Regions from separate parts of the Pseudarthrobacter sp. NS4 genome, predicted to be linked through region 1. Evidence: riboswitches for the same ligand, from Rfam matches in the RefSeq annotation. Region 1 holds a riboswitch; each other region holds the start of a gene.
What was found. Region 1 has a riboswitch for cyclic di-AMP ahead of NXY83_RS04825 (C40 family peptidase). Riboswitches for the same ligand answer to the same signal wherever they lie in the genome.
Positions count from the first base shown of each region.

Region 1 (7,370 bases):
CATGCCGCCACCCAGCAGCTTCAACGGGATGTACCGGTTCCGCGGGGAGACGGCCTTGATGATGGTGCCGTCCGGGCGCCAGGCAATGCCCTCGCACTGGAAGCCCGGGGTTTCGATGGTGAAGCCAATGTCCACCACCACCTCCACCGTGGTATCCGGCGCGGTGCCCCACGATTCGGGGACTTCGCCCCGAAGGTGAAGCCACTTGGTCCCCCAGGGCTTTCCCCAGGGTGCGCCATGTTCCTGCGGCTGGAATTCCTGGCGCATTGCCTCCAGCGCGGGGACCGGTTCGTCGGGGACGTCCCAGCTGCTCAGGGAGAGGGGAAGGGTCCGGCTGTAGATGGCAGGGATGATGCGCTCACGCACAAACCTTTCCAGGCGGACTTCCGTGATCCGGCGGTCGTCATGCAATGTAGGCCTTCTTATGAGTTTGCAGCTGGACCAACGTGTCCATTCGATGGACAAATCTACCCGCTAGTAGCCTGATAACCAACCCCTCCGCGGAACGCGCGCGAAACCCCACGGCGAAAGCTCAGGCGGGTGGCATGTTGACCACAGGCCTGGCGATGCGCTCATCGCCGGCATAGATATTCAGGCTGGTACCGCGGCTGAAGCCTGCCAGGGTCACTCCGCTTGCTTCGGCTAGTTCAACGGCCAGGCTGGAGGGCGCGCTGACGGCGGCCAGCACGGGAATGCCTGCCAGGGCGGCTTTCTGCACCAGCTCGAAGGATGCCCTGCCCGATACCTGCAGAACCGTTCCCCGCAGCGGGAGGAGTCCTTCGCGCAGTGCCCAGCCCACCACCTTGTCCACCGCGTTGTGCCGCCCCACGTCCTCGCGGAGGCAGAGAAGCTCCACACCGCCGTCGTCCTTTACCTTGAACAGCCCGGCCGCGTGCACTCCCCCGGTCTCGTCGAAGACGCGCTGGGACTGGCGGAGCAGTGCAGGAAGTGAGGCAAGGACCTGGGCATCCACCGTCACAGGATCGGACTGCGGGCTGTAGTGCGAGGATTTCTCCACCGCCTCGATCGAATCCGTCCCGCAAATGCCGCAGGAACTGGACGTATAGACATTGCGCCCGGTGGCGGGGAGCGGGACGTCCGGCCGCAGCTGCGCCTCCACCACGTTGAATGTCTGGACCCCGTTTTCGTCTTCGCCGGCACAGAACCGCAGCGAAACGAGCTGTTCTGCGGTCCAGATAACGCCCTCGGACACCAGGAACCCGGCCACCAGGTCAAAGTCGTCGCCAGGAGTCCGCATGGTGACGGAGAAGGAGAGCCGGCCCAAACGGATCTCCAGCGGTTCCTCCACAGCCAGGACGTCCTCCCGGTACCGCACCGGGAACTCGAGGGCATTCTGTGAACCGTCCAGCACATACTTATGCACCTTGCGGCGCTGGGTTACGCGTCCCATGTCCCACCCTGCCTTTCCATAACTCCATCATGACACCGCGGGGAGCCGGCAGGCACCGAGGGTTCAACCAAGGAGGGCGCTCCAGTCCACCGGGCCGTCCGGGGCGGGCTTGGCAGCAGTCCGGGCAGTCCGGCCGCCGCTCCGGGGCTTTGCCTTGGCCGGGGCTTCTGCAGGCCCGGGAATGGGAGCAGACCAGGGTAAAGCGAAGGCAGGCACTGCCTCACCCAACTGCACCCCGTGCGGCGGCACCACCATGACGCCGTCGGCGGAGGCGAGTCCCCGCATCATGCCCGGTCCCGTATGCTGCGCTGGCGAGGCCATGCCATACAGGAGACTGAAGGGCATCAGCCGGGTGCGGCCCGGCTCGGGGTCGATCACGGTTCCGCACGGCACATCCTGCACCGCTGGCATCGGACCGTGGCCCAGTGCGGCCAGCAGCGGGGCGCCCACGGTGGACAGCGCCATCATTGCCGCGAGCGGATTGCCCGGCAGGCCCAGCACAAAGCGGCCGTCCGGCAACTCAGCCAGGACAGCCGGATGCCCGGGACGCATCGCCACGCCGTCGATGATCAGCCGCCCGCCCAGCTCAGCAACTGCGCGGCGCAGGTGGTCCGTGCCGGAGCGCCCCGTCCCGCCTGTGGTGATGACGACGTCGGCGGGCAGGTCAGGCGCACCGGGCACCTCCGGAACCACGTCCTCCAGGGCGGCGAGCCATTCCGGATAGGAATCTCCGATTTTCTGCTGTCCGCCGGCGATGCCGCCGAGCATCGTGACGACTGCCGGCAACTGGGGACCGAACGTGTCACGCACCTGGCCCGGGACCGGGAGCCCGTGCGCCACCACCTCGGAACCGGTCAGCAGCAGCCGCACAAGGGGCTTGCCCTGGACGCGCAACTCGTCGTGGCCGGCCAGGGCAGCGAGTGCCAGATGCGCCGGATTCAGCTCCACGCCAGCCTTGACCAGGATGTCCCCTTCCCGGGCTTCCTCCCCCGCCTTCCGGATGTGCTGGCCATTGCGCGGTTCGCCCGGACGGGCGGTTCCGCCGGCCGCCAGGACGGGCAGCCCGTCGTCGTCCTTTTCCATGACGGCGCTCTCACTGCGGAGTACGGCCTTGGCGCCGGGAGGAACGAGGCCGCCCGTCACAATGGGACTGGCCTGGTGCGGCGCCAGCCTGGTCCCCGGCTCCACCGGGATCCACGGATCGGTTCCGTTCACAGCCCATCCGTCCATCGCTGAAGACGCGTAGTGCGGCATGTCCTGGAGAGCCACGATGTCCTGGTCCAGGCGGCGGCCAAGGGCCAGCTCCAGCGCCACGGGCCCGGCAGGAATAGGCGTGGCGGCGTCGAAGGCCGCCTGCCGGGCTTCTTCCCAGGTGTGGGCGAGGTGATGCGGTGCTTCCTGCCCTTCGGGCTTGCCGGTTTCTTCCTGGGATTCCCCGGTCATTCGCCGGGAGTCCCGGCGGCTTCAGCATCGTAGTCAGCCGCCAGGCTGCGGGCCACGGCCAGGGCCGCGTCCATGGAGGCGGCGTCCGCCGTCCGGTCCGCTCCCGAGGCAAGGCCGGCGGCAAAACCTGCAATGAAGGTGGTGAGCGGAGCAGCGGGGCGGACCACGGAATGGGCGGCTACGCCGGCGAGCGAGAGGATGGCGTTGACATCCACCTGGACGTCCTCAAGTTCATAGGCCTGAAGCAGGGACCTGCACCATTCCTCCAGCGTTTCATCCTGGCTCTTCACGAACTGCCTCCCAAGTTAACTGCGGCCGCGCCGGCCAGGTGCGGTGTCCTGGTTGCCGGCGGCAATCCCTAGTGCGGAGGCATCGTCCCAGGTATCCACGTCTGCTGTGGACGCATCAGGGACGGTGACAAGCCGCACGTCCAGACTAGCAAGGAGCGACCGGACAGAGCCGTTGATTAAGCCCCCCTTGGCTGCAAGATCCCGCACGGCTTTATTTAGCCCGGCTGTGCGATAAAGGCCGGCCAGCGGCTGGATCCTGCCCTCCGGAGTTCCGTCATCCGTCCGGGCCAGAATCGCGTCTGCTTCCATGCTTTTCCCAGACAGCAGCTCCGAGCGCAGGGCCTTGACAGCGTCGGACACCAGGGGCATGTCGCAGGCCAGCACCAGCGTGTATTCAGCACCTCCCCCATCAGGCTTCAGGGTTTCGAGTCCGGCCGCAATGGCAGCAGCAGGCCCTGCAAATTCCGGCTTCTCCCGACAGGAGAGGACGCCCTGCGGCAGGCGTCCGGGGTCGGGCCCCACCACCACGACGCGACCGGCACCTGAAGCGGCGGCAAGGGCCCGCTGCAGGAGGGTAGCGCCGTGGTACACCAGGTTCTGTTTCGGCACACCACCGAGCCGCGAGGACCGGCCTCCGGCCAGGATCAAGGCATCAAAGTACGGGGCGCTCTCTTCCACTGTCCCAGCCTACCGGCTCCCCGGACGTGGCTGGCCGGCCGTACAGCGGGTACGTCAGGCAGCGCGTTCGGGCAACAGGAACGGATCCCACGCTGGCGTGGGCTTTTCCAGTTCCTTGATTTGCCAGATGGCGCCGCGTGGAGGCTCCGGTACGAACCGCAGTTTCCAGCCCATTTCAGCCGGGGTATGGTCGCCTTTGACGTTGTTGCAGCGAAGGCAGGCTGCCACGAGGTTCTCCCATGAATCAGCACCGCCGCGGGACTTGGGATGCACGTGGTCGATGGTGTGCGCCGCTTTACCGCAATACGCGCATTTGTGCCCGTCGCGTCTCAGCACCCCCCGCCGGCTGACGGCTGTGGCCTGGTTGTATCTGGGACGGATGTAGCGGTTCAGGAGAATCACGGACGGGCGGCCCAGGATTTCCTGGGGACCCACCACGGGATCGTCCCCTTCGGCCACCACGCTCGCCTTGCCTGTGAGCACAAGCACCAGCGCCCGGCGGAAAGTGATAACCGCCAGCGGTTCATATCCAGCATTCAGAACGAGAGTGCGCATGCACGTACCTCTTCACGGCCGCACCCGTCAGGGGCACGAGGGCCGGCTGCCCTCGGCATGTCCGGGCTATGGATCGACACCACAAGAGTAAACAAAGAAGTGCACTATCGGGTAATCCGGCTGGTGCGCTCTTGCGCATCAATTCGGGCGGGAGGCGGCCGCCGGCCGCGTGTCCAAGCTCCATTAAACGAAAAGGACCCCTGCGATGAGGCAGGAGTCCTTTGGTTCCGTCAGTTCAGCCGGACAGCAGTCCGGTGTCCCAAGGGCACATTAGTTCACGCGGATGAACACCGGGCCGGAGCCAACATTGGCGCTGAAGACCACGGTCTGGTTGCCGTTGTACCCGCCGTGCACAGCCTGGCCGTTGCCGGCGTAGACAGCGATGTGCGCCATACCGGCGCCACCGTCAGCGTAGTAGATCAGGTCGCCCGGCTGAGCCTCGGCAGCGCTCACCGTGCGGCCCAGGGAGAGGTAGCCTGCGGGCCAGTCGTGGAAGTTGATGCCCACGGCGGCCAGGGAGTTGGTGACCAGCATGGTGCAGTCCTGCATAACGCCCAGCTGGGCGTAGGCAGCGGACAGGATGGCTGCACCCTTGCCGCTGGCGGAAGCAGCAGGAGCGGCAGCGGGGGCTGCGGCGGTGGAAACCTTGGCGGTCACCTTGGGAGCTGCAGCAGGCTGGGCAACGGCGGGAGCCGGCTCGGCCTCCTTGACCTCAACAGGTGCCGGTTCTTCGATAACAGGAGCCGGCGTAGTGGTCACGGCAGGCTTTTCGAAGGTGATGGCAATGGTGGATGCCGCAGAAATCGGAGCCTCGATCGCGGACTCAACTTCCAGTGTGGAAGCCGGTGCGGAGTCCCGCTGGACGTTGGCGTCGGCAGCGTTGGCTGCGATGCCACTGGTCAGGACCAGGCCCGAGGCGGCGGCGATTACCGCGGCCTGGCGGCCTACGCCGCCGGCGTTCTCGCCGACAGCCTTGGCAATGACAGCGATTGAGTTGGTTTTGGTGACCTCGGCGCGGTGCCGTGCGGTAGCACGAGTAGTCATCAGTTCTCTCTTTCGTTTTCCTCGGGCCTGTGGGCAGCCGAGAGTTTTGGACGCGCCGGCATCTTGGGGGTATGTCGGCGGGTTCCGAACGGGGATGTGGTGATTTAGCGAAAAGCGCAGGCAAAGAAATAGTTCCTGGGGCCGAAGCCCCAAGAACTATTAGTTGCCCATGGTGTAGAAGGAGGAGGATCCGGTGGCGGCCACAGAGTGAAGCAGCGTGCCCTGGGAGGGGTTGAGCGCGCTGACCATCATGCCGTTACCGACGTAAATTCCGACGTGGGCTCCGCCGTTCTGCATGACCAGGTCACCCGGCTTGGGGGTGGAGGTAGGGGTCATGGCCGTCCAGGCGTTGACGCGCGGGATGCTGATGCCGGCCTGGGCGTAAACCCACTGGGTGAAGCCCGAGCAGTCCCAGCCGTTGGGGCTGGTGCCGCCCCAGACATAGGGGCGGCCGATGCCCGTGTAAGCGATGGCTGCGATGCCTGAGGTAGCTGCAGAGCTAACGGCCTCTACTGCCTTTTCCGCGGTGGAAGCGGTGGACACGGTGGTGGCCGTGGAACCGTCGCGGGTGGCAGCGGCAGTGGACTGCGTGCGGACCGGCTCGATCTTCGGAGCAGCGGTGGTCTTCACCACGGGGCGCTCGAAGGAAACGGTGGCGGTGGGCGCTGCGGTGACGGCCAGGGCAGTCTGTGCGGAACCCGACTCGGTGGAAGCGGAGACACCAGCCGTGTCCGCCGCGTTGGCCGGCAGTCCCATGCCAAGGACAAGGCCGGATGCGGCTGCGACAACGGCAGCCTGGCGACCTACTGTCCCGGCATTGGCACTAACAGCCTTGGACATTGCGTCCAAAGGGTTGGTACGAACCGTTTGCGCACGGTGGCGCGCAGAATTATGGCGTGAAGACACGAAGGTAGCCTCTCCCAATGCCTGCGAGGTGAGCTGTCGGATTCGGATGGGAGTCACCCGGCCGCGCGGCTTCCAAAGGAAGCTTTGCGACTTAACCCCAAGGCCTTCAGAAACGAAGACCAAAATTGGTTCCCCCGCCCCTGCCAGACGATGAAATGCGAACGGACCTTGAGCGGTGGCAGAGTTAGGCAATCCGCACAAGAGCGTCAACTTCGGAAAAGTTGACGCGAGTTAGACGGTACAGCAGTTTTGCGTGAATGTCACATTCAGGTCACGGCTGGTCACGACGATTTGAGAGATGACCATCATTTGACTAAAGCCACCCTGTGGGATCGACAACTTCGCCGTTGATCTGGACCTCGAAATGGAGGTGGCAGCCGGTAGAGGCTCCGGTGGTGCCGCTGAGCGCCAGGACGTCGCCGCGCGAGACCGTCTGGCCTTCCTTGACGCTGAACGATGACAGGTGGTTGTAGGTGGTCTCCAGGCCGTTGCCGTGGTCCACAACGACGCGGTTTCCGCCGCCGTACTGATGCCAGCCAACGAACGTCACGGTGCCGGTGGCAGCAGCGAGGACGGACGTGCCGCACTGGGCCACGTAATCCTGCCCGCGGTGGAAGTCACCGGAGCCGCCGGTGATGGGGCTGATGCGGTAGCCGAACGGCGATGCCGTGGAAAGGGTGGCCAGCGGGGCGCCAAGGCTTCCAGCGGAAGCGGCACGGGAGACCGCACCGGCTGATTGCGCGCTCAGGAGTTGTTTGAGTTTACCGTCCGGGTCAGCCTGCGTGACAACGGCTGACCGGCTGAAGTCAATCTGCGCTCCCGGCTCGGCAGAGATGGCCGGCTGCGGGGTGGCGGCGAAGGCAGCGACGGGTGTGGCACCGGTGTCGGTGGCCATGACCGGACTGGTGGCCGGAACAGTCACGGTCAGCACCAGGCCTGTGGCCGCAAGCGCGATCCCGGCTTTTTGCCCGATGCCGCTGGCCGAGGCAAACTCGGTGATCTGCCGGAAGGGACCCCGACGGCGGCGCGCATCACGGTGGAGG
Region 1 covers NZ_CP103288.1:1,018,295-1,025,664, reverse strand. The annotation lists gene NXY83_RS04860 (alpha-mannosidase) at 1-411, opposite strand, end outside; gene fdhD (formate dehydrogenase accessory sulfurtransferase FdhD) at 533-1,411, opposite strand; gene NXY83_RS04850 (molybdopterin molybdotransferase MoeA) at 1,475-2,854, opposite strand; gene NXY83_RS04845 (DUF6457 domain-containing protein) at 2,851-3,144, opposite strand; gene mobA (molybdenum cofactor guanylyltransferase) at 3,160-3,822, opposite strand; gene NXY83_RS04835 (HNH endonuclease) at 3,877-4,377, opposite strand; gene NXY83_RS04830 (C40 family peptidase) at 4,648-5,421, opposite strand; gene NXY83_RS04825 (C40 family peptidase) at 5,581-6,261, opposite strand; cyclic di-AMP (ydaO/yuaA leader) riboswitch at 6,332-6,512, opposite strand; gene NXY83_RS04820 (M23 family metallopeptidase) at 6,641-7,370, opposite strand, start outside.

Region 2 (7,370 bases), 140 kb from region 1:
ACTGCGCAACTGGCTGGACCATGCCGAAACCAGGGAAGCCTGGCGGGAAGCAGCATCGGAAGCGCGGAACAGGCTGCCGGGCTGGAACCAGACGGCGAAGACAGTTCTGGAGGCGCTTTCCGCGCGCCAGCGGGACGGGGTGCCTGACCTGTAGCCATTGTGAACCGGAAACCGGTGCGAAGGCGGGAACACCGTGGCTCCACCCGGTGTTAACTCTGGTGGAGATAATCATGGTGAACACGACGAACTACACAGCACTGATCATTCCGGCCGAGCACGCTGAAGCGGTCCGTGTTGACCTTCTGGAATACAATCCCGAGGTCCTCGAAGGCCTGGTTTGCGGCGTGTTGGAGGATGTCATCCGCGGTGACTGGTGCGTCTACCTGAACGCCGAAGGCCACTCCGCGAACCAACCCGTCAATGTTCGGGCCGCCCGACTTATGCAGGAGTGCGGTGTGGATGATGTGGTGGTGCCGCGCGGTACCGCCGTTTTCCTTGGCCGCGGCAGGAATTGGGGAACTGCTGCAGACGTCCCCGAACACCTCATCCACCGTGCGGAACAGCTCTTTGGCGTAGTCACCCAGGCAGCCTGACCCGGCCGGGTTGCACCAGCCGCGGGGGCGGCAGCGTCGGCGGACGGACCGGGCGATTGCAGAAGCTAGAGCCTGCTGCGGTGCCCGGCGAAAAATTCGCGCAGCAGCGCCGCGCACTCGGCTTCCCGGACCCCGGAGTAAACCTCTACCCAGTGGTTAAGGCGGCGCTCGCGGAGGACATCGAACACAGAGCCTGCGGCCCCGGCTTTCTCGTCCCAGGCCCCAAACACCACCCGGGGAATCCGCGCCAGGACAATCGCTCCGGCACACATGGCGCACGGTTCCAGGGTGACCACCAGTGTGCAGTCGGACAGCCGCCAGCCGTCAGCCGGGCCGCCGCCGAGCAGTGCACGCTCCCGCAGCCGCTCCGCAGCCTGGCGGATCGCAACCACCTCGGCGTGGGCGGTGGGGTCTCCAAGCTCTTCCCGCTGGTTCCGTCCGGAACCCAGCACGGCGCCGTCGGGCCCCAACACCACGGCGCCGATCGGCACGTCCTCTGTAGCAAGTGCACGGCGGGCTTCTGCGAGGGCAAGCCCCATCCACGTGTCGTGTTTTCCAGCGGAGACCATGGCTCAATGATAGTTTCGAAGGACACCAGAGCCCGTGACGCACATCCGCCGGGAGGCACAATGAGCACGGTCCGAGACCGCGTGGACAAGTGGATCAAGCCGTATGCCGCCCTGTGGCTGACCTTGATCGTCGGCGGGACCCTGGTGATTGCCCTTGCCATGCTGGGCACCGAGGTGTACTCCGACGTTGTGGACGAGGAAGGGCTGGCGAGCCTTGATATTCCCGCCCTCGAATATTTCCAGTCATTGCGGAACCCGGAAACGGATGCCTTCGTCACCGGCTTCACTAATGTCGGCGGCGGCATCGGTATGCCCGTCCTGGCGAGCCTCCTCACGGCCTGGCTCACCTTCCTGAGCAGGACGTGGCGGCCCATCATCCTGGTAGGGGGCGCGGCAGCGGTATCGACAACGGCCACCGCAATGGGCAAGCGGCTCGTGGGCAGGACCCGCCCGGACCATACGGAGGCGGTCCCGCCCTACGAGACCTCACCGTCCTTCCCCAGCGGCCACACACTGAACACCACCGTGGTGATCGGCGTGCTGCTCTACATCATGTTCCTGCAGTTCCAGATGCTCTGGGCGCGGATTACCGCCATCACGGCAGGGGTCGTCTTCATCATTGCGATGGGCCTGAGCCGGGTGTTCCTGGGCCACCACTGGCTGACCGACGTTATGGCCGGCTGGCTCCTGGGCCTCGCCTGGGTGGGAATCGTGATCCTCGCCCATCGGCTGTTCCATCTGACCCGACGGCGGGAGCATGCCGGCCCTGCACCCACGTTCGAGCACCCGGTGGTGCGCGATGTCGTGGCTGAGTCCCTGCACCATGACGGCGGCCACACAGAGCGCGGGAGGGATAATGCCGGATGATAGTTTTGTCGCATGCGCACTCTCGTTGTGGACCACCCGCTGGTCGCCCATAAGCTCACCGTTCTCCGGGACAAAAACACTCCGTCCCCGGTTTTCCGGCAGCTGACCGAGGAACTGGTGACGCTCCTGGCCTACGAGGCCACCCGTGAGGTCCGCACCCAACCCGTCACCATCGAGACCCCCGTCAGCACCACCGTGGGCACCGCGTTCACCAAGCCCACTCCGCTGGTGGTTCCTATCCTGCGCGCAGGTTTGGGCATGCTCGAAGGGATGACCAAACTGGTCCCCACTGCTGAGGTGGGATTCCTGGGGATGGCCCGGGACGAGGAAACGCTGGACATCATCACCTATGCAGAGCGCCTCCCCGAGAACCTCACGGACCGGCAGATCTTCGTCCTGGACCCCATGCTGGCCACCGGTGGAACCCTGCGCGAAGCCATCAAGTTCCTGTTCAAGCGCGGGGCATCGGACGTGACCTGCATCTGCCTGCTGGCAGCGCCGGAAGGCCTGGCCAAGCTGGAAGAGGAACTGTCCGGCGCCAACGTGACCATCGTCCTGGCATCCATTGACGAGAAGCTGAACGAAAAGTCCTACATCGTTCCCGGACTCGGGGACGCGGGCGACCGCCTGTACGGCATCGCAGGCTAAGGGCGGCCACGCCGGCATTCCCCGCGGGGCGCCGCCGGGAACGGGCTCGAACCTCCAGCTGGTGGTCAGCGACATCCAGGCAGCCCATAAGCACCTGAAGGACAACGGGGTGGACGTCAGAGACGTGGATGTGCAGGACTGGGGCCACTTTGTCTACTTCGCAGACCCGGACGGGAATAAATGGGCGGTGCAGTACATCCCTGGCCGGTAGGGCAGGATGGAGGCATGAGCCTGCCTGCCTCCACTGCCCAACAGACCCTGACCTGCCGTGCCGTCCTTTTCGACATGGACGGCACCTTGGTTGATTCCACCGCAGTGGTGGAACAGGTCTGGAGCGAATTCGCGGTGCGCTACGGCCTGGACTTCGAGGAGATCCTCAGAACATCGCACGGTGTACAGGCCATCGACACCGTCCGGCGCTTTGCGCCCGCCGGTGCGGACGTGTTTGCCCTGGCGTCCGAACTCGGCGCAATGGAGCGTGTCCGGACGGAGGGCATTTTGGCCTTGCCCGGAGCGGCCCGGCTGTTGGCTGCCTTGCCAGGGGACGTCGTTGCCCTGGTCACCTCTGCCGACCGCGTGCTGGCCGACATCCGGATGGCCGCTGCAGGACTCCAGATGCCGGCTACGGCAGTGACAGCCGAACTGGTGAGCCGGGGCAAGCCGGATCCGGAGGGCTACCTGAAGGCCGCAGCCCTCCTGGGCGCAGAGCCCGCCGAGGCGCTGGTCTTTGAGGATGCCCCCGCCGGCATTGCCGCCGGGCTGGCAGCGGGGATCCGCACCGTGGCGGTGGGGCCGAACACCGGACCGCTCCCGGACGGCGTGCTGCACATCGCGGACTACAGCAGCATCACCGCAGAAGTGGATGCGGACGGACCGGGCCGGCCGGTTATTTCTTTCCGGCTTTGAGGTCCGCAACCCTGCCCGGCCGCCTCCGCAGCCATCGCAACAGAACAGGCCACTTCAACAGGTCAGTCCGAACCTGGTGCCGGGAACCTGTCCGGCTTTAGTACCAGTTGTTGGCGTAGTGGAAGTTCAGGGCGCCGCACGGGGACTGGTAGCGCTCCTGGATGTAGTTCAGTCCCCAGTTGATCTGCGTGCGGTAGTTGGTGAGGTAGTCGGCTCCGGCGCTCGCCATCTTTTCTGCGGGCAGGGACTGCACGATGCCGTAGGCGCCGCTGCTGGGGTTGGTGGCCGTGGTGGTCCAGTCCGACTCCTTGGTCCACAGCGTCTGCAGGCACTGCATCTGGTCCGGGGCCCAGCCATAGGAAGCCAGTTGGCCGGCAGCGTAGGCCTGGGCACCGGCGGGATCATTAACCGCGACGACGGGAGCAGGTTCGGGTGCCGGGGCCGGAGCGGGTTCGGGGGCGGGTGCCGGAGCAGGCTCGGGTGCGGGAGCGGGCTCGGGCGCCGGAGCGGGCTCGGCAGCCTGGGGCACAACGTCGATCCCGGCGGGAGCGGGTGACTCGGCCGGGTTGGAGCGGATCTCGCTCTTCTCGATGCTCATCTGCGCATCTGTCGTTAAGGACTGCTCGGTGGAAGCAACTGTCGTCAGCGACTCGGTGGCCTGGCCTGCGGCACCTACTCCTACCAGCAGCGCACAGGACGCTGCGAGGACTGCCGCGCGCTGTCCCATTGTGAAGTTCTTGCCTTCAGGGCGCTCGTTGCTTGTTGACCCGTTTTTCGGGCGCGGTTTTACCGGGAATTTGAACATGGTGGATCGCCTCTCACACCTGCGGAGTTAGCTGTCGGGTTCGGATGAGGGCATCCGGCCACACGGAAAGATCACGTGCTGGCTTAACCCCAAGGGCAGTCAGTGCCCGGGACGGTGGGTCCCCCGCCTCTGCCTTTGGTCAACCGGAATCCGGGAAGTGGCAGAGTTTGGCGTCATCCGGATATGCGCCCCGTCGGGAACCGCACCCAATCGACGGTACAGGAGTGCAGCACTTAAGTCACATTTAGGTAACGGAGATCACGACGACGGCGCGTCGGCTTGCCCGCGATCGAGCAGAAGGTGCCGGCCATCTCCAAGTGGGTGCCCGCCCGGCTGTGATGCCACCGTTACCGCCCGCCCTCTCTTTCAGGATGATTGCAGAATGGATAAGCCCAGCCCGGGTTCGTCGTCCACCGCCAGGGCACGGATAGGGGAGCCGTCCGGGGTGGGAGGGCGTGGGAAGGTTGTTGGTCACGGAGTGCGAACTGGCCATGGGACGACTCTCCGATCATTCGTTTGAGCCGGGCTGTGGGCTTCGTGTGTTCCTGGCTGTGAATCCCAAGCGGGCCGGCCGGGCTGGTACTGCTTTTGCTGTCCCACTCCATCCGTGCTGTGGAAGGCCGGTGCGGGGTTCTGGAAGGAGTTCATCCGGCGGCTACGACAGATTTCCGGGGCTGCTGCGGAAATTTTTCTTTTCCAACTCCGCGCGCCGCTGGACACGTACTCCTGTAGGTGCGGGCATTTTGGCATCGAGCACTCAGTTGAATAAGGGCGAGCAAAAAAGGCCACATGTCGAATAAAGTTTCAGGAAAGGGGCGGATGAGAGGCTCCCACCAGATAACGAACGTTATTCTTTCGCCTCATCCAGAATCGTGATCTGCACCACAATGGAGCATTTTGTCTCACCATGCGGACGACCCGGTCCATTGTTACTTGCAAGTTGCCATTGTTACGCTGCACACTTCCAATGTGAACAAGAACTCAACAGCACCTGCAGCCGCAGAATATTGGCCCAGCACATCAGCTGCTGCCGACATGCGCTGTTGTCGAATGCACGCCTGACCTTCCCACCCTCCGAAGTTCTTAGGCATTCGCCCCCAGCCCAGCGTCGGGCGCCCCTCCCCAGTTCGCATTGCGGGAAAACCCAGCATTCGAGCCGCGATGGCGGCCATTCACATTGAGGTAAGCATTTCATGTCAGTTGCATCCGGATACGTCCACATCTCTGTCCGTAACGCCGCCAAGGCCGGCCAGCCGTCGGGCCTGCGTCCCGGCTTCGCACCCCGTCCGTCGCTTGCTCCTTCATCCGGAAGCACCTTCCCTGCACAGGGCTACGCGCCCCAGGGATACAACCCCAACTCCTATGGTCAGCTCCGCGCCGTTCCGCCGTCCGACTCGGCGCCCGTCACGGCCCCCACTCCCGTGGTAGCCGGACCGAATGCCGTACGCCCCGTAGCAAACGACAACGTGGCCCGCGGGTTCGTCCTGTACATGGGGATCGACGAGGAAACCGCAGCAGCAGCAGGCACCTCCATCGCCAAGCTCGCCCAGGAAATCCGCGCCTACGCCCAGTCCCTCGTGACCGGGGCGGAGAGCTACGCAGCCGTGGCCGTCGCCCCCGCCGGCACACCCGGTTCCGCGCTCGACGTCGTCCGTTCCACCTTCGGCGACCCCACCGTGAACTCCCGCCAGCGCACCGAGGCGCAGCGCCCGCAGCAGCCGCAGGAACCGCGACCCTCCGGCGTCCTCATCGACCTTGCCCGTCGTGAAGTCCACCTTGACGGTGAATCACTCAACCTGACGTTCAAGGAGTTCGAACTCCTGAACTACCTGGTCGAGAACGGCACGCGCACCGTGGGCCGCGACGAACTGCTTGAGGGCTTGTGGCGCAACGCCGAAGAAGTGCCCAACGAACGCACCATCGACGTCCACATCCGCCGGCTCCGCTCCAAGCTTGGCCGTCTCGCCAACACCGTCCGCACCGTCCGCGGCCAGGGCTACCGGTTCTACGAGCACCCTGAAGTTGTTGTCTGGGCCGCTCCGGAATACTCGATCTAGCTCGTGCCTCCGCGGCTTTTTTAGCGGCGGACTAGGCTTTAGGCATGAGTGAGCACCATCTTCGACGGCTTGTGATCATGCGGCATGCCAAAGCTGACTGGCCTGGCGGCGTGGCTGACCATGAGCGTCCGCTGGAGGAACGCGGGCACCGGGAAGCGCCGCTTGCCGGGCGCTGGCTGCTCAAGCACAACATCGTTCCCGACTTCATCCTGTGCTCCAGCGCCCTGCGGACCCGGCAGACCTGCACCTGGGTCTGCTCCGAGCTGGGGGACAAGGCCCCCACGCCCAAGCTGGAGGACGGACTGTACGCTGCCTCCGCCCTTCGGATGCTCACCGTCATCAACCATGTGCCGGACACCGTGACCACACTCATGCTGATCTCGCACCTGCCGGGCGTGCAGGACCTGGCCATGCACCTCGCCTCACGGGATTCCGACCACGACGCCTACATGGACGCCGCTACCCGCTATCCCACCAGCGCGCTGACGGTGCTGGAGACGGAGAAGTCCTGGGCCGAGCTCGACGGACAGGATGCACGCATCACCAAGTTCAAGGTTCCGCGCGCCCACTAGCGGCGAGGGCTGCCGTGCCCGCCGTCGTGGTCCCGGGCCGGTACATCTGCCACAGTGGGACCGTGAACCTTCGAGATTCCCTCCTTGCTGTCCTCGTTGCCGTGCTGTGGGGCCTGAATTTCGTGGCCATCGACGTTGGACTGCACCCTGCAGGCCACGAAGTGCCGCCGCTCCTGTTCGTGGCAATGCGCTTTTTGCTGGTGGTCTTTCCCTGGATCTTCTTCATCAGGAAGCCGGATATCAGCTGGAAGGCGATCATCGGCGTCGGGCTATTCATGAGTGCGGGCCAGTTCGGCCTCCTGTACCTGTCCATGGCGCTGGGCATGCCGGCGGGCCTGGCGTCCCTCGTGCTG
Region 2 covers NZ_CP103288.1:878,559-885,928, forward strand. The annotation lists gene NXY83_RS04225 (glycosyltransferase family 4 protein) at 1-154, shown strand, start outside; gene NXY83_RS04230 (hypothetical protein) at 231-593, shown strand; gene tadA (tRNA adenosine(34) deaminase TadA) at 659-1,162, opposite strand; gene NXY83_RS04240 (phosphatase PAP2 family protein) at 1,223-2,029, shown strand; gene upp (uracil phosphoribosyltransferase) at 2,042-2,677, shown strand; partial or broken gene NXY83_RS04250 (VOC family protein) at 2,706-2,888, shown strand; gene NXY83_RS04255 (HAD-IA family hydrolase) at 2,903-3,583, shown strand; gene NXY83_RS04260 (hypothetical protein) at 3,681-4,388, opposite strand; cyclic di-AMP (ydaO/yuaA leader) riboswitch at 4,394-4,554, opposite strand; partial or broken gene NXY83_RS20990 (DNA-binding response regulator) at 4,782-4,881, opposite strand; gene NXY83_RS04265 (winged helix-turn-helix domain-containing protein) at 5,582-6,445, shown strand; gene NXY83_RS04270 (SixA phosphatase family protein) at 6,490-7,017, shown strand; gene NXY83_RS04275 (EamA family transporter) at 7,080-7,370, shown strand, end outside.
Region 2: linked by a shared signal. The riboswitch ahead of NXY83_RS04260 (hypothetical protein) and the one ahead of NXY83_RS04825 (C40 family peptidase) in region 1 are both predicted to bind cyclic di-AMP.

Region 3 (7,370 bases), 1.3 Mb from region 1:
GCCGGGCATGGGCACAACCGGCCGCACGCCGCACACCACGGGTGCGATGGGAGGCAGGCAGGGCGGCATCGCCGGCCGCATTATGGGAATGCTTAAGCGGCGCTAACTAAGAAGAAGACTTTAAAGCAGGTCCCGGATCCTTCCGGTACCTGCTTTTTGGTTTTCAACAAAGCCATGCGTGAACTCGTTATCCTCGGAACTGCATCGCAGGTTCCCACCCGCACCAGGAACCACAACGGGTACCTGCTGCGATGGGACGGTGAAGGCCTGCTCTTCGACCCTGGAGAGGGCACCCAGCGCCAGATGATCCATGCCGGCGTATCTGCAACCCAGGTGACCAGAATCTGTCTGACCCACGTCCACGGCGACCATTGTTTCGGGCTCCCCGGCGTGCTGTCCCGCATGGCCCTCGACGGCGTCACGTACCCGGTTCACCTTCACTACCCGGTCTCGGGGGAGGGCGTGGTCCAGGCCCTGGTATCCATCAGTTCGCCCGGCATCGATCTGAGGCTTCACCCTCATGGCGCACCCGGTCCTGTGGCGGAAGGACTCGAGGTCCGGCCGCTGAAGCACCGCATCGAAACCTACGGTTACCGGCTCAACGAACCCGATGGCCGGACCCTTCTCCCTGAACGGCTTGCGGCTGCGGGCATACAGGGCCCCGACGTCGGCCGCCTGCAGCGCGAAGGCGCCCTCGCCGGCGTCGGCCTGCACGATGTCAGCGCCGCCCGGCCCGGGCAGTGTTTCGCTTTCGTCATGGACACAGCCCCCTGCCCGGGGGCGGAAGAACTGGCCGACGGCGTGGACCTCCTGGTTGCCGAGTCGACCTTGAGCGACGACGACGCCGGCCTGGCACACGAATACCGGCACCTCACGGCCGGGCAGGCAGGGGAATTGGCCGCCAGGGGCGGCGCCGGCACGCTGGTACTCACGCACTTCTCCTCCCGCTACGGCGACGACGTCAGGCTCCTCGCGGAGCAGGCAGGCGCGCGGGCCGGAAAGGCAACAGTGATTGCTGCCCACGATCTTCAACGTGTTGCCTTTCCGCAACGCCGGCGGTTGCCGGTGGCCGGGGTCCCTGCCGGACTGGAGGACCAGGCCGGAAACATTGCCAAAGCCCGGACAGGAGGATCAGAGTGAAATACATGGCATCCGCCTCGGAGCCCAGCCACCCAATCTGCTGTGGAGGCCGACATTGAGCGCAACTTCCGAAGAAGTGTTTGACGTTACTCCCGAAGACAAGGAACCGGCGCTTAGGCGGGTCTTGGGTCCCAAACTCCTCCTGCTCTTCATCGTGGGGGACATCCTGGGCGCCGGCGTTTACGCGGTGACCGGCACCATGGCCGGCACAGTGGGCGGGATTGTCTGGTTGCCGTTCCTGCTGGCTTTCGTGGTGGCCACACTGACCGCCTTCTCCTACCTCGAGCTGGTCACCCAGTACCCACAGGCCGCCGGCGCTGCCCTCTATACGCACAAAGCGTTCGGCATCCACTTCGTGACCTTCCTTGTGGCGTTCGCCGTCGTTTGCTCCGGAATCACCAGCGCCTCGACCTCCGCCAACGTCCTCGCCCAGAACTTCTTCGGCGGACTGGAGATCAACGGTGTGATGGGTGACCCGGGGAGGGGCGCGATAACCGCCGTGGCCCTCGGGTTCATGCTCCTTCTGGCAGCCATCAACCTGCGCGGAGTTGGGGAGAGCGTCAAATTCAATGTAGTGCTCACACTGGTGGAGATGATCGCACTCTGCATCGTGATCGGCGTCGGCTTCTTTGTTATGGCCCAGGGGACAGGCAATCCTGGTGAGATCTTCGTCTTCAACGACTACCAGGACAAGGGCCTGTTCCTCGCCGTCACCGCCGCCACCTCCATCGCCTTCTTTGCCATGGTGGGTTTCGAAGACTCGGTGAACATGGTGGAGGAAACCCAAAACCCTGAAAAGATCTTCCCGCGGACCATGCTCACCGGACTCGGCATTGCCGTGCTCCTCTACATGCTGGTGGCGGTGTCCGTGGTGAGCGTGCTGACACCCGTGGAGCTCGAAAACATCAGGGAAGCCGAAGGCGCCGCACTCCTGGAAGTCGTCCACAAGGGCTCACCCGATTTCCCAATCGACCGGGTCTTCCCGTTCCTGGCCGTCTTCGCCGTCGCCAACACAGCCCTCATCAACATGCTGATGGCAAGCCGCCTGATATACGGGATGGCCAGGCAGCATGTCCTGCCGCGGCCCCTGGGAAAGGTGCTGCCCGTGCGGCGTACGCCGTGGGCCGGCATCGCTTTCTCGACCATCCTCGCGCTGGGACTCATCCTGTACGTGACCAGCGATCCCGAAAGTAACATTGTGGCCAACCTTTCCGGCACCACGGCTTTCCTGCTGCTGTGCGTCTTCACTGTGGTCAACGTGGCCTGCGTGGTGCTGCGGCGGAAGCGGGACCCGAACCGGAAGGTGTTCTTCACCTCGCCCGGGCAGCTTCCGCTCGTCGCGGCCCTGCTCTGCGCGTTCCTTGCCGGACCGTGGGTGGGCCGCAACGTGATTCAATACCAGATCGCCGGCGGACTGATGGCGATCGGGGTAATCCTGTGGCTTATTACCTGGCTGATCAACCGCAGAACCAACGACAACGATAGGGTTAATCCATGACTGCCGCTGCAGAATCAACGGTTACATTTGACGGCCGTTTCGCGAGGGAACTGGCGGAAATGGCAGTTCCCTGGCAGGCCGAGGAAGCTCCCGAACCGAAGCTCCTGGTCTTCAATGAAGCGCTCGCACATGAGCTGGGACTCGACCCGGGCTACCTGCGGAGCCCAGAGGGTATTCGGCTCCTCCTGGGCAACCATGTCCCGGAGGGGGCCACGCCCGTAGCCCAGGCCTATGCCGGCCACCAGTTCGGAGGCTACTCGCCCCTGCTCGGGGATGGACGGGCCCTTCTTCTGGGCGAGATTGCTGACGCCAACGGCCGGCTGCGGGACGTCCACCTCAAGGGCTCGGGGCGCACACCCTTCGCACGGGCAGGAGACGGACGTGCCGTCGTCGGGCCGATGCTCCGGGAATACGTGGTGAGCGAGGCGATGCACGCGCTGGGCATTCCCACCACGCGGTCCCTGGCGGTGGTGGCCACAGGGCGGCCCGTGCGCCGGGACGAGATGCTGCCCGGCGCCGTCCTGGCCCGCGTTGCCAGCAGCCACTTGCGCGTGGGCAGTTTCCAATATGCGCGGGCAACGGACAACATCGACCTTCTGCGCCGGCTGGCGGATCACGCCATCGCCCGGCACCACCCTGCTGCGGCAGAAGCTGAGAATCCGTACCTGGCGCTGTTCAGTTCGGTGGTGTCCGCCCAGGCCTCGCTGGTGGCGCAGTGGATGCTGGTGGGCTTTGTTCACGGTGTGATGAACACGGACAATGTGACCATCTCCGGCGAAACCATCGACTACGGCCCGTGCGCCTTTATGGACGCCTTTAATCCAGCCGCCGTCTACAGCTCCATTGACGTGGGCGGACGGTATGCCTACGCCAACCAGCCGGTAGTGGCCGAGTGGAACCTTGCCCGCCTTGCTGAAGCGATGCTGCCGCTCATCCACGAGGACCAGGAGCAGGCCGTTGCCCCGGCAGTGGAAGCACTGGGGGAATTCCGGAAGCAATACAGCAATGCATGGTTCAGCGGAATGAAAACCAAGCTGGGCCTGCCGGAAAGCCCGGCCGGAAGCCCGGAGGACGAAACCACATCGGAACTGGTGGACGGCGTCATTGCGCTGCTGAAGGACGGACCCGTTGACTACACGCAGTTTTTCCGGAACCTCGGCGGCGCCGCCCGTGGAAACGTCCGGCCCGCCCGCGGCATGGTGCTGGACCTCGCAGCATTCGATGCCTGGGCCGGGCGCTGGCTGGCAACGAACCCGGATCCGGACCTGATGGACAGGGTCAACCCGGTGTACATCCCGCGCAACCACCTGGTGGAGGAAGCACTCGCGGCCGCCACAGGGGGCGACCTGGACCCGGTGACCCGGCTGCTTGAAGCCGTCAGCGCTCCTTACAGCGAGCGTCCCGGACTCGAACGGTATGCGGAAGGCGCACCGGAAGATTTCGGAACCTACATGACGTTCTGCGGCACCTAGCCGGCAGGCCTGCGAGCAGGAGGTTGCAGGCGCAGCAGGCCGGGAACCAATAAGGGCGGCAGCCGGGACTACCCGGCTGCCGCCCTTATGTCTGCGTTGCTTTGCTGTGCGAGCGGTGCCTACGCTACGCGGACGAAGGAAGCGCCACCGAGCCAGCTGATGGAGTGAACCTCGGTCTTGAATCCGTCAACGCCACCGCTGACTACCTGGCCGTCGCCGGCGTAGACGCCCACGTGGCCGGCGGTGATTACCAGGTCACCGGGGGCCGGGGTGCCCACCACGGAGCCGTACTGGTAGAACTGGCCCGGGGCCAGGTCTCCAACGGACTTGCCCACGTTGCGGAGAGCCTTCTCCACCATTGCGGTGCAGTCCTGGCTGACGCCGAGCTGGCCATAGGCGTTCGCCAGGATGGCGGCGCCGGTGCCCGTGCCGGTTGCTGCGGGAGCGGGAGCCGGGGCAGGGGCCGGGGCCGGGGCAGCTGCGGTGGAGGCGTATGAGATGTTCATTCCGGTGTTCGCAGGAGCGGCTGCGGCCTGGACGGGAGCCGGAGCAGCTGCGGCCGGGGCGGCTGCGGGTGCAGCGTATCCGGCGCCCGGGATGCTGATCTGGTCGCCCGGGTAGATGATCGTGGAGACACCCAGTCCGTTGGCGGCCAGGACGTCGTTCAGGCTGACGCCGTGAGCTGCCGAGATGGCGCCCAGGGTGTCACCGGAAACGACGGTGTGGACGTTGGCTGCTGCTGCGGGGGCTGCAACTGCTGCGGCGGGTGCCGAGTGTGCCTGGACGTTAGTGGTCTCGTTGGTGTCCGGGCCGGTCACGCCAGCGTGGGCCGGAGCTCCGACGCCGAACGCAATGCCGGATGCGGCGGCAACTGCGAGGGCCGGGCGGCCGATCGTCCGGGCCTGGGACTTGGCCGAAACAGCCAGTCCCTGAAGCACGATTGAGCGGGCCGGAGTCGCACGGTGACGGGCGGTGGTGGAATTTTTTGACACGGTTGATCGCCTCTCCCATGCCTGCGGGGTGAGCTGTCGGGTTCGGGTTGGAGATACCCGGCCGAAAGCAACCCCATAACGAAAGGAGGCGCTATCGACTTAACCCCAAGACTTCAGTGAAGCCGCGGAAACTTGGTTCCCCCGTCCCTGCCAACTGGAAACGATTGAATCCCGGTTCAGCGGCAGGGCTCGGCATGCTGAGGGGAATGTCCCGCTTGGGAGGGACACGTGAAGACCTTATCCCGCCCGGACGCCTATTGTCACATTTGGATAACATGCGAGGTCCTTCTATCGGATAAAGCAATCGTCTTGATAGTCCGTGACCATACGCCGCTGACCTCGGCTGATACGGCCTCTTACCCCGCGGCGCAGGCGGACGTAACAAAGTCATAAAGTTCCGCACGCAACAAGGGATCGGCGGCGATCTTCACCCGGCCGTCCAAGGGGCCGACGACGATGTGGAGAGGCAGCAAGGTTCCCACCTTGTCCTCCGCAATGGCATGCGGATCGCACCGTGCCGGGCGGATGCGGAGCGGCCATTGAGCTGACCCATCGCCCGGCTTGACGGTGATGTTCGTGGGCCACGGATCCCCGGGCACCTCGGCCAGGAGGGGAGTGCCGTCCACGCTCCTGATGGTCAGGGAGTCCGCTGCCTCACCTGGCCTGTTCCCGTCCGCTGCTGGCCGGGGTGTTACCACAAGCCGGACGACGGCGGTGCGGGAGTCCTGCGCCACCTCAAGTTGGGTGCGCAGGGCGATGTCTGCCACGGCGGCCGCCGCTGCCGTGAGGCAGAGTTCGGTGTTGTTGCGTTGGAGCACGCCGAAAGGGTCCCCTGCGTTGACGGTCACTGGCCTGGCTTGGGAGTGGCCGGGCGCCGCAAGGAGCAGGGTAGCGGTGGCCTCCTCCCCGGGTGGGGAGCCCACCGGGCCGCCGCACCTGGGTTCCGGAAGCGCTGCCGGCAGGCTCTTGGGCTGGCGGGGCGGCAGTTCGATGCCGCCTCCGGCAGGCTCCCAGCGGATTGCCCCCTGAAACAGGGGAGATGCAAGCTCTGCCATGCTCACCGTCACCGGATTGCCTGACGAATTGGTGAACTGCAGCTGGATCTCCGGCTTTCCGTACTGGTCCCGCGACTGGTTAACCTCGACAGTTACCGGCCCCTCTTCCGGCCTTGGCGTTGCTGCCGCCTCTGACACGGCTGCCGGTCCGGAAGGGGCTGCCACGCCTGGGTCCGGTGGCGCAGGGGAGGCTGTACACGCTGACGTTGCCGGCACCGCCGCCAGGGCTGCCGCTGCTGCAAGGAACCGCAACCGGCGGAGAGGCGGACGGAAAACAGTGCTTCCTGCTGGTGCACCCTTCCGGCCCATGCAGCAAGTCTAGGGCGCGCTAGGCTTTTCACATGCCTGATATCGAACGGTTCCGGATCCTGCTCGAAGAGGAGCGGAAACGGAAGGTGGCCCTGCTACCGGCCCTGCGCGCGGACATCGCCTCAGCCAATGCGGCCCGCCAGGACTCGAATGTGGACGACGAGCATGATCCGGAGGGCTCCACGATCGCCTTCGAACTTTCACAGGCTTCGGCGCTGCTGCAGCAGAGCACAGCCGGCCTGGACCAGGTGGAAGCGGCCCTTGCCCGGATTGCCGCCGGGACCTACGGTACCTGCGCCGTTTGCGGCGAGCCCATCGCCGAGGGCCGTTTGGAGGCCAGGCCCTGGACACCGTTTTGCATCAACCACGCTTCAGCAGGCCGGCATTGACCGGCAGCCCGGATATGGTCGCCGTGGCAGCCGAATTCATTGACCGTACGCTGCAGAACGAAGGCGCCTGGTACCGGGCGGACGACGTCGGCAGCCGGCTGGGCGGGGTCCTTGCCTCCTATGGCTCCTCGGTGGGCGCGGTCCGGGGAACCGTCCGCGATGCGCTCCGGAAGTTCAAGGACCTGGACCATGACGGCGTGGTCCTGCTCGCCTCCGCCCTCTGGGGCCAGCCAAAGCCGGGCGCCAAGCCCGTATTCGAGCGGCGGCTCGCGGCCGTGGTGCTGCTCCAGTCGAAGGTTGGCCTGCTGCGGCATTCGGACCTGACGCGGATCGAAGGCTTCCTCCGCTCGGCGCTGACCCCGGAGCTGGCCCAACCCCTGGCGGCGGACGTGGTGGTGCCGCTGCTCGCCGGGCTGTCAGGACGGGACCGGCAGCGGGCGGATGCGGTCCTGGCCAGGTGGAGGCAGGATCCGGACAACCGGCTGGCTCTTGCAGCGGAAGCGGCCGGGCACTCG
Region 3 covers NZ_CP103288.1:2,353,005-2,360,374, reverse strand. The annotation lists gene NXY83_RS11110 (hypothetical protein) at 1-106, shown strand, start outside; gene NXY83_RS11105 (ribonuclease Z) at 175-1,140, shown strand; gene NXY83_RS11100 (APC family permease) at 1,196-2,638, shown strand; gene NXY83_RS11095 (protein adenylyltransferase SelO) at 2,635-4,110, shown strand; gene NXY83_RS11090 (C40 family peptidase) at 4,230-5,102, opposite strand; cyclic di-AMP (ydaO/yuaA leader) riboswitch at 5,106-5,294, opposite strand; gene NXY83_RS11085 (hypothetical protein) at 5,459-6,466, opposite strand; gene NXY83_RS11080 (TraR/DksA family transcriptional regulator) at 6,499-6,855, shown strand; gene NXY83_RS11075 (DNA alkylation repair protein) at 6,852-7,370, shown strand, end outside.
Region 3: linked by a shared signal. The riboswitch ahead of NXY83_RS11090 (C40 family peptidase) and the one ahead of NXY83_RS04825 (C40 family peptidase) in region 1 are both predicted to bind cyclic di-AMP.